3 regions of the Shinella sp. 838 genome follow, and region 3 is predicted to be linked to each of the others. Evidence: riboswitches for the same ligand, from Rfam matches in the RefSeq annotation. Region 3 holds a riboswitch; each other region holds the start of a gene.

Region 1 (3,268 bases), on a different contig from region 3:
TCCACGCCCCCGCCTGCCTTCGTGGAGGAGGCGGTGCGCGCGCACAAGACGACGCTGCTGCGCGATACCATGGCATCCCAGCCGGAAACCGAGACCTTCGATCCGGCCGAGATCCGCTCTGCAACCGCGATCGTGCTGCCGGACCTGCCGAAGGGTTGGGGCGTGATCGACACGCAGGTCTTCCCCTCGGCCTATGGTCCGAGCGTCGAACTGGTGCTGGAACCACGCAAGGGCGAGCGCCTGTCGCTCTTTGCGGTGCGCCCCGGCTCGTTCGGCGTGCAGCACGTCCTGCTCTTCCACGCCGACAATGCCCGTGCCGCCTACTGGCAGATCGGCGATGTCGCCTATGCGCTGGTTTCGGAAAGCCGCAAGGCCGACGACCTGGCGGAAACCGCGCGCGATCTTTCGCGCACGCTCTACTGATCAACCGCGTCCAAACCGAAGGAGTTATTCGATGGATCCCGTACAACAGCGATTTGGCTACGGCGCGCAGGCGCAGTCGGCCGCCCTCTTCGACGAGGGCCTGCGCCAGCACATGCTGCGTGTCTACAACTACATGGGCGCCGGCCTTGTGATCACCGGCCTCATCGCCTTCATCGTCGGCTCGACGCCGGCCCTCTACGTGCCGATCTTCTCCTCCCCGCTGAAGTGGGTGGTGATGCTGGCGCCGCTCGCCTTCGTCTTCTTTTTCTCGTTCAAGATCCAGACGATGTCGGCCAGCACCGCGCAGATGACCTTCTGGGCTTTCTGCGCCGTCATGGGCCTGTCGCTCGCCTCGGTGTTCCTCGTCTTCACCGGCACGAGCATCGCCCGCACCTTCTTCATCGCCGCCTCGATGTTCGGCGCGACGAGCCTCTATGGCTACGTGACGAAGCGTGACCTCGCGAAGTTCGGCTCGTTCCTGATCATGGGCCTTATCGGCGTCGTGATCGCCTCGGTCGTCAACATCTTCCTCGGTTCGAGCGCGCTGCAGTTCGCAATTTCCGTGATCGGCATCGTCGTCTTCGTCGGCCTCACCGCCTGGGACACGCAGAACATCAAGCAGCAGTATGCTGAAAACATCGACCAGGAATCGCAGCAGAAGATGGCCGTGTTCGGCGCGCTTTCGCTGTACCTGAACTTCGTCAACATCTTCCAGCTTCTGCTGAATTTCACTGGCGAGCGCGAATAGTTTTCGCAAATGATTCAAGAGGAAACGGCGGGGCAAAACCCCGCCGTTTTTTTGCTTCTTGCATCGCAATATGCGTAAGCAATTTCTTACGAATATTACCCGGTTGACAAATCAGCCGGCAGCGTCTTTGCTTAGAGCATTCACCAGGGGGGTCCCGACAAGGGGCTGAGATACTGCTGGCATTCGCAGCGCAGTGACCCGTTGAACCTGATCCAGTTCATACTGGCGTAGGGACGGTGCAAGCGCTGTAGAACCCGAAATCCGCAACCCGGATTCCGCCTACGCGTCCTTCCATCATTCCGGCTCTAGGACTGGGTCTCCAATCGCAAACTTGGAGCCTCACGAATGAATATTGCCGCCCAGAAGCTCACTCCCACCGTCACGACAGGCGCCCTGCCCGCCTCGCGAAAGATTCACATCGCCGGCGAGCAGCACCCGCAGATCCGCGTGCCGATGCGCGAGATCGCCCTGCACCCGACCTCCGGCGAACCGCCAGTCATCGTCTACGACGCCTCCGGCCCCTATACCGACCCCACCCATGTCGTCTCGATCGAAAGCGGCCTGCCGCGGCTCCGCGAGGCCTGGGTCGCCGCACGCGGCGATACCGAGGACTATGACGGCCGCCACATCCGTCCGGAGGACAACGGCTTTGCCACCGGGGAGCGGCTGACACCCGAATTTCCCGTGCGCAACCGGCCTCGCCGGGCGACAAACGGCAAGGCGGTGACGCAGCTCGCCTATGCCCGCGCCGGCATCATCACGCCGGAAATGGAATTCATCGCCATCCGCGAAAACCTCGGCCGCAAGGCCGCAAACCAAGCGCTTGTTCGCGACGGCGAGAGTTTCGGCGCCCACATCCCCGACTTCGTCACGCCGGAATTCGTCCGCCAGGAAGTCGCAAGCGGCCGGGCGATCATTCCCGCCAACATCAACCATCCAGAAGCCGAGCCGATGATCATCGGCCGGAACTTTCTGGTGAAGATCAACGCCAATATCGGCAATTCCGCCGTCACCTCCTCCATGGCGGAAGAGGTCGAGAAGATGGTCTGGGCGATCCGCTGGGGCGGCGATACGGTCATGGACCTCTCCACCGGCCGAAACATCCACAACATCCGCGAATGGATCATCCGCAATTCACCGGTCCCGATCGGCACCGTGCCGCTCTACCAGGCGCTGGAAAAGGTCAACGGCATTGCCGAGGACCTCACCTGGGAGGTTTTCCGCGACACACTGATCGAGCAGGCCGAACAGGGCGTCGATTATTTCACCATCCATGCCGGCGTGCGGCTCGCCTATATTCCGCTCACCGTCAACCGCGTCACCGGCATCGTCTCGCGTGGCGGCTCGATCATGGCCAAGTGGTGTCTCCATCACCACCGGGAAAGCTTCCTCTACGAACATTTCGAGGAAATCTGCGACATCTGCCGCGCCTATGACGTCTCCTTCTCGCTCGGTGACGGCCTGCGCCCCGGCTCGATCGCTGACGCCAACGACGCCGCGCAGTTCGCCGAACTCGAAACGCTCGGCGAGCTGACGCAGATCGCCTGGGCAAAGGACTGCCAGGTCATGATCGAAGGCCCCGGCCATGTGCCGATGCACAAGATCAAGGAGAACATGGACAAGCAACTGAAGGTCTGTGGCGAGGCGCCCTTCTACACGCTCGGGCCGCTGACGACCGACATCGCCCCCGGCTACGACCACATCACCTCGGGCATCGGTGCGGCGATGATCGGCTGGTTCGGCACCGCCATGCTCTGCTACGTCACGCCGAAGGAACATCTCGGCCTACCGGACCGCGACGACGTGAAGGTCGGCGTCATCACCTACAAGATCGCCGCCCACGCCGCCGATCTCGCCAAGGGCCATCCGGCGGCGAAGATCCGCGACGACGCGCTGTCGCGTGCCCGTTTCGAGTTCCGTTGGGAGGACCAGTTCAACCTCTCGCTCGACCCGGAAACCGCCCGCGCCTTCCACGACGAGACGCTGCCGAAGGAGGCACACAAGGTGGCGCATTTCTGCTCCATGTGCGGCCCGAAATTCTGCTCCATGCGCATCTCGCACGATATCCGTGCCGAGGCGCAGAAGGAGGGGCTGGAG
Region 2 (3,268 bases), on a different contig from region 3:
GTCGGCCGCTCGAAGACCTTCTGCGGCTCCTATCACCTGGCCGAGCGCACCTTCCGCGGCTCGGACACGCAGGTGCAGCCAACGAAGATCGACGACCCGGCCGTCGTGGCGAAGAACCTGCCGGAAAACGAGCGGGCCGCCTTCACCGAAGAGCTTGAACTCGCCCGCGAGGCCTGCCGGCCCTACGATCAGGAGGCCTTCCTTGAGGGGCACATGACGCCGGTCTTCTTCGGCTCGGCGCTGCGGAATTTCGGCGTGCGAGACCTCATCAACGCACTCGGCGCCTTCGCGCCGCCGCCGCGCGATCAGGTGGCGGATGTGCGCAAGGTCCACGCCTCGGAAGACAAGATGACGGCCTTCGTCTTCAAGATCCAGGCGAACATGGACCCGAACCATCGCGACCGCATCGCCTTTGCCCGCGTCTGCTCCGGCATGCTGGAGCGTGGCATGAAGGTGCGCCTTGCCCGCACGGGCAAGACGATCGGCCTTTCCGCCCCGCAGTTCTTCTTCGCCTCGCAGCGCCAGCTGGCCGATACGGCCTATGCCGGCGACGTGGTGGGTATCCCCAACCATGGCACGCTGCGCATCGGCGACACGCTGACGGAAGGCGAGGCGCTGGTCTTCGAAGGCGTGCCGAACTTCGCGCCGGAAATTCTGCGTCGCGTGCGGCTGGAAGACGCGATGAAAGCCAAGAAGCTGAAGGAGGCGCTCCAGCAGATGGCGGAGGAGGGCGTCGTGCAGCTCTTCTCGCCGGAAGACGGCTCGCCCGCCATCGTCGGCGTCGTCGGTGCGCTGCAGCTCGACGTGTTGAAGGAGCGGCTTTCGGCGGAATATGGCCTGCCGGTCTCCTTCGAAATGTCACGCTTTTCCGTCTGCCGCTGGATTTCCTCGGACAGCGCAGCGGAGCTGGACAAGTTCGTCACCCAGCGCCGCGGCGATATCGCCCGCGACCTTGACGGCGACCCGGTCTTCCTGGCGCAGGATGCCTTCTCGCTGCGCTACGAGGCAGAGCGGTATCCGGCAATCAAGATGGTTGCCATCAAGGAATACCACGTCACAAAGGCCTGATTGGGCGGGTTACCTGCCTGCGAATCCATCGGCCGCCTTCTCCCTGCGGACAGGGAGAAGGATGCATGGCGCCGGGGGCAAACGCTCCTGTACGCCACTTTCGGCGTGACAGGCGCCGCGTCATTTGCGAAAACTCGTTTAAGACAGGGGCGTCCGCCGGAAGGCGGGCTGAGAAGCACCCTTTGAACCTGAACCGGATCATGCCGGCGGAGGGAGTCGAACGGGTGCCGCATCGCAGCCACCCCGAGGCCACCCCTGCCGAAAGGAGGCGAGATGGCCGACACAATCGCAAACATTCTCTCGATCGCGGGCTCCGACCCCTCGGGCGGCGCGGGCATACAGGCGGATCTCAAGACGTTTGCCGCGCGCGGTGCTTACGGTATGGCGGCCCTGACGGCCCTGACGGCGCAGAATACGCAAGGCGTTTCCGGCGTGCATCTGGTGCCGCCCGGCTTCGTGGCGGCGCAGATCGCCGCGGTTTTCGCCGATATCCGGGTGGATGCGGTGAAGATCGGCATGATCGCCTCGGCAGAGATCGCCGAAGCCGTGGCCGCTGCCCTCTCGCCGCATCGTGATGTGCCCATCGTGCTCGACCCGGTCATGGTCGCCAAGGGCGGGGCTTCGCTCCTGGCGCAGGAGGCCGTCGCCGCACTGACGCGCCAGCTGCTGCCGCGCGCAAGCGTGCTGACGCCGAATCTGCCGGAGGCGGCTGCCCTCCTGGGCGAGGCGGAGGCCGTGGACCGGGCTGGTATGGAGGACCAGGCAAGGCGGCTGCTTGGCTTCGGGCCGAAGGCGGTGCTGCTGAAGGGCGGTCATCTGCCGGGCAGCGAGAGCCCCGACGTGCTCGCGACGCCAGACCGGCTGCACTGGTTCGAGGGTGTGCGGGTGCTGACACGCAACACGCATGGCACCGGTTGTTCCCTGTCGAGCGCAATCGCAGCCGAACTCGGCAAGGGACTGGCGCTCCCCGATGCCGTGGCGGCGGCCAAGCGCTTCATCGCCGGTGCCGTGCGCATGTCGGATGCGCTGACCGTCGGCTCCGGCCACGGCCCGCTGCATCATTTTCACGCTCTTTAGGACCGGTCGGCAGCCCGCTCAGGCCGTTACCGGTCGGCGAGTGCAAGCCTGAGGCCCATGAGGCCGAGGGCGGCGGCGAAGCTGCGCTGCATCCAGACGATGACCGCCGGCCGGCTCAGCACCTGCCGGCGCAGGCCGGCGGCAAGCGCTCCATAGCCGACGAAGACAAGGAAGGTGAGCGCCATGAAGATGCCGCCGAGGAAGAGCATCTGTCCGGTGGCATCGCCGGAAGTGCCCGCCGGGATGAACTGCGGCAGGAAGGCGAGAAAGAACAGCGAGAGCTTCGGATTGAAGATGTTGGTGAAGATGCCCTTGCGCACGATCCTTGCCGCGCCGCCGACCGGTGCCTGCTCCGGCCCGACATCCAGCGCATTGCTGTCCTTCAGCAGGCTCCAGGCGATGAACAGGAGATAGGCGACGCCGATATAGCGCAGCACCTCGAAGGCGAGCGCACTGGCATGCAGCACGGCGGCGAGGCCAACGACGCTGGCGAGGATATGCGGGATGATGCCGAGCGTGCAGCCGAAGGCGGCCAGAACAGCAGCGCGGAACCCGCCGCTGATGCCGAGCGCCAGCGTATAGATCACGCCGGTGCCGGGCAAAAGGATGACGACGAGCGAGGTAATGAGGAATTCGGAAGTCATGTCTGGTTCCATGCGGCTTGAAAGACGGCAGGGAATACCGGAAGGGCGGCGCGGGTCTTGAACGAAATTGCGGGATGCAGGCCGTTCAGGCGCGGGCGGCGAGATAGGTGCCGGGTGTGTAGCCGTAGCGGCGGGTGAAATTGCGCGTCATGTGGCTCTGGTCGGCAAAGCCGGACGCAATCGCTGCCTCGGCGAGCGGCGTGCCGGAAGCAATCAGCCGCCGGGCAAGCTCGGTGCGGCGCTGGAGCAGGTAGGCATGCGGTGTCAGGCCGGTGAGGCGGGCAAAATCGCGCACCAGCCGGAAGCGGCCGAGCCCACACTCGCTGGCAAGGTTTTCCAGCGTCACGGCCGAGGCCGGATCGCCGTCGAGCCGGTCACGGGCACGGCCGATCGCCGCGGGACCGTCCTGCCGCGGCGCCTGTTCGCGCAGCACGGCGGCAAGCAGCAGGAGAAGCTGTTCTTCGCGGCCGAGCGCGCCG
Region 3 (3,268 bases):
GCGGAGGTCAGCCAGTATTCGGCCGGAATGCGCTCGAGGGCCGCCAGCAGGAAGCGTGCGGCGAGCGGCAGGTTGAAGAAGACATGGGCGATCAGGATGCCGGCAAGCCCGTAGACGCTGACCGGGTTCTGCAGCCCGGCGAGCCCGAGCAGATCGTTGACGACGCCCTGCCGGCCCCAGACCTCGATGACGCCGAGTGCGGCGACCAGCGCCGGCAGGCCGAGCGGCACGACGGACAGCCGAATGATCCAGACGCGGCCGGAAAAATCCCGCTGTCGGGCGAGCGCCCGGGCGACCGGAATGGCGAGCAGGACGGACAGGAGTGTGGAGAGTGTCGCCTGCAGCAGAGTGAACTGCGCGACGCGCCCGATATAGGCATCGAGGAGCGGCGCGCCGGAGCCGGGGCCGGCATGGGCGAGAAGCACGGCGGTCGCCGCACCGACGAAGACCAGCACGGTGCCGAGGGCGAGGCCCCCGGCGACGCGCAATGTCCGCCGCTCGGTGCGGGCGAAGATCACGTTACTTGGCGCTCATCGCCGCGAGCCATTCGTCGATCCAGGCCTTGCGGTTGGCTGCAACCTCGTCCGACGACATCAGGAAGGTCTTTTCCGGCTTCACCAGCGCGTCGAAGGCGGCAGGCAGCGGGTCCTTCGTCTTGGCGGCCGGCATCATCCAGTTGGTTTCCGGAATGATCGACTGGAAATCCGGGCCGGTCATGAAGGTCAGGAACTGGCGGGCCAGATCCTTGTCGTCAGCGGTGTGCGTCAGACCGGCGACTTCGATCTGCACGTAATGGCCTTCGGAGAAGGCGGCGGCCTTGTAGCGCTCGGTCTTCTCCGCGATGACGTGGTAGGCCGGCGAGGTCGTGTAGGACAGCACCATCGGCGCCTCGCTCTTGGTGAAGAGGCCATAGGCTTCCGACCAGCCGGGCGTGACGGTCAGCACGCGATCCTTGAGTTTGCCCCAGGCCTCGCCCGCCTTGTCGCCATAAACCGACTTCACCCAGAGCAGCAGGCCGAGGCCGGGCGTCGACGTGCGCGGGTCCTCGATGACGATTTTTTGCGACGGGTCGCCTTCGACGAGGTCCTTGAGGCTCGTCGGCGGGGTCTTCAGCGTCTCGCTGTCATAGACGACGGCGAAATGGCCGTAGTCGTAGGGCAGGAATGTGTCGTCGGAGAAGCCGCCCGGCACGGTGAGGTCCGCCGGCGAAAGGCCATGCGCCTCGAAGAGGCCAGTCGCCTTGGCCTCGGTGATGAGGTTGGTGTCGAGGCCGAGAACGAGGTCGGCCTTGGTGCTTTCGCCTTCGAGCTTCAGGCGCGTCAGAAGTTCCACGCCATCGGCGACGCCGACCCATTCGACCGTGCAGCCGCAGGTCTTCTCGAAGGCTTCCTTGACCTTGGGGCCGGGGCCCCATTCGGCGACGAAGCTCTCATAGGTGTAGACGGTCAGCGTCTTTTCCTGCGCGAGCGCGGGAAGGGCGAGGGAAACGGCCAGTGCCGCGATGGTGGAGAAAAGTGTCTTGCGCATCCGCGCCTCCTTGTTGTTCACAAAACGGGAGTAGGGCGCAGGATGTGCCGTCTAATCCCTCCGCCGGTACGAGCCGGATCAGGTTCTTCGGGTTGGCGAGACCGCCTCTCAGCCAGTGGATCAAAAAAACCCGCTGGCACCCCGTTAGAGCAAGGCAAGGCATAATCCCGCTTGTGACAGTACGCAAGGGGCAAGCAAAAGGCCGGCGCAAGCGCCGGCCCTGCCGTTCTGAAATGTGTCGGGCCTTAAAGGCCGAAGGCGTCCTTGAACTGATACCACCAGGAGCCGATGGTGGAATATTGCGCACGGAACATGCGCCCACCCGGGAAGGGAATCCAGGGCAGCTTTTCGAACTGGCTGAAGCGCGAGAGATCGCCATCGACCGCTTCCGAGAGGATGCGGCCGAAAAGGTGCGAGCCGGTGACGCCGTGGCCGCTGTAGCCGTGGGCAAAATAGGTGTTCTTGCCGATCTTGCCCATCTGCGGCACGCGCGAGAAGGAGAGGGCGAAGTTGCCGCTCCAGGCGTAGTCGATTTTTACACCCTTCAGCGAGGGGAAGACCTTTTCGAGGTTTGGGCGGATTTTTGCGCGCACGTCCGCCGGATCGGTGCCGCCATAGACGGTGCCGCCGCCGAAAATCATGCGCTTGTCGGCGGAGAGGCGGAAGTAGTCGAGGATGTAGCGGACGTCCTCGACGCACATGTCGCTCGGGATCAGCGCATCGGCGCGCTCGGCGCCGAGCGGCTCGGTGGCGACCATCTGGGTGGAGACGGGCATGACGCGCGAAACCAGCTTCGGCACGACATGGCCGAGATAGGCATTGCCGCAAAGTACGGCGACCTTGGCGGTGACGCTGCCCTTCGCCGTGTGAATGACCGGCTTTTCCGCCTCGTGTTCGACGTGGGTGACGGGCGACTGTTCGTAGATCACGCCGCCGAGCGATTCGAGCGCCTTGGCCTCGCCGAGGGTGAGGTTGAGCGGGTGCATGTGGCCGCCGGTCGTGTCCAGCATGCCGCCGATATAGGCGTCGGTGTTGACCAGCTTGCTGATCGCCGCCTTGTCGAGCATCTGGTGGTCGTCCATGCCGTAGCTCTTCCAAAGGGCCTTCTTGTGCTCGAGGTCCTTCATGTGGGCGGGTGTATAGGCGGCATAGATATTGCCGGTCTTCATGTCGCAATCGATATCGTATTGCGAGACGATGCGGCGGATGATCTTGCCGCCTTCCTGCACCAGGCCGCCGACGAAGGCGCCGGCCTGGTCGCCGTAGCGGCGCTTGATCGTGTCGAGGCTGGCGTTGAGGCCATTGACGATCTGGCCGCCGTTGCGGCCCGAGGCGCCCCAGCCGATGCCGGCGCCCTCGACCATCACGACCTTGTAGCCCTTTTCGGCAAGGTGGATGGCGGTGGAGAGGCCGGAATAGCCGGCGCCGAGCACGGCGACGTCGGCGGTGACAGCGCCTTCCAGCACCTTCGGCGTGCGGATGATGTTGCGGGAGGCGGCGTAGTAGCTGTCGGGATAGGCGCCGTTGCCGGCATAGGACTGGGTATTGGCCATCAGACGATTTCCAGGTAGGCGCTGAATTCGAAGTCGGTCACCTGTTCGGCAAAACCGGCGATTTCCTGCCGCTTGCAGGCGATCAGCATGGAGCGGAGATCCGTGTCGAAGATCTCCGAGACGATCGAGCCGTTCTCGAAGGCGGTGACGGCAGAGCCCCATTCCGAGGGGATGCGCGGCAGCTGCGA

The links. A riboswitch is a leader RNA that binds a small molecule or an ion and turns the genes downstream of it on or off. The one in region 3 is predicted to bind thiamine pyrophosphate.
Region 1: another riboswitch for thiamine pyrophosphate. It lies ahead of thiC (phosphomethylpyrimidine synthase ThiC); the one in region 3 lies ahead of thiB (thiamine ABC transporter substrate binding subunit).
Region 2: another riboswitch for thiamine pyrophosphate. It lies ahead of thiD (bifunctional hydroxymethylpyrimidine kinase/phosphomethylpyrimidine kinase); the one in region 3 lies ahead of thiB (thiamine ABC transporter substrate binding subunit).

Annotation. Positions count from the first base shown of each region.
Region 1 covers NZ_JARSBQ010000001.1:140,132-143,399, reverse strand. Annotated here, with positions in the region: gene P9A16_RS00665 (anti-sigma factor family protein) at 1-423, shown strand, start outside; gene P9A16_RS00660 (Bax inhibitor-1/YccA family protein) at 455-1,171, shown strand; TPP riboswitch at 1,307-1,423, shown strand; gene thiC (phosphomethylpyrimidine synthase ThiC) at 1,517-3,268, shown strand, end outside.
Region 2 covers NZ_JARSBQ010000003.1:188,711-191,978, forward strand. Annotated here, with positions in the region: gene P9A16_RS12465 (peptide chain release factor 3) at 1-1,068, shown strand, start outside; TPP riboswitch at 1,204-1,300, shown strand; gene thiD (bifunctional hydroxymethylpyrimidine kinase/phosphomethylpyrimidine kinase) at 1,342-2,145, shown strand; gene P9A16_RS12475 (LysE family translocator) at 2,172-2,789, opposite strand; gene P9A16_RS12480 (helix-turn-helix transcriptional regulator) at 2,875-3,268, opposite strand, start outside.
Region 3 covers NZ_JARSBQ010000008.1:54,054-57,321, forward strand. Annotated here, with positions in the region: gene thiP (thiamine/thiamine pyrophosphate ABC transporter permease) at 1-515, opposite strand, end outside; gene thiB (thiamine ABC transporter substrate binding subunit) at 520-1,527, opposite strand; TPP riboswitch at 1,566-1,681, opposite strand; gene P9A16_RS21955 (NAD(P)/FAD-dependent oxidoreductase) at 1,773-3,080, opposite strand; gene P9A16_RS21960 (glutamine synthetase family protein) at 3,080-3,268, opposite strand, start outside.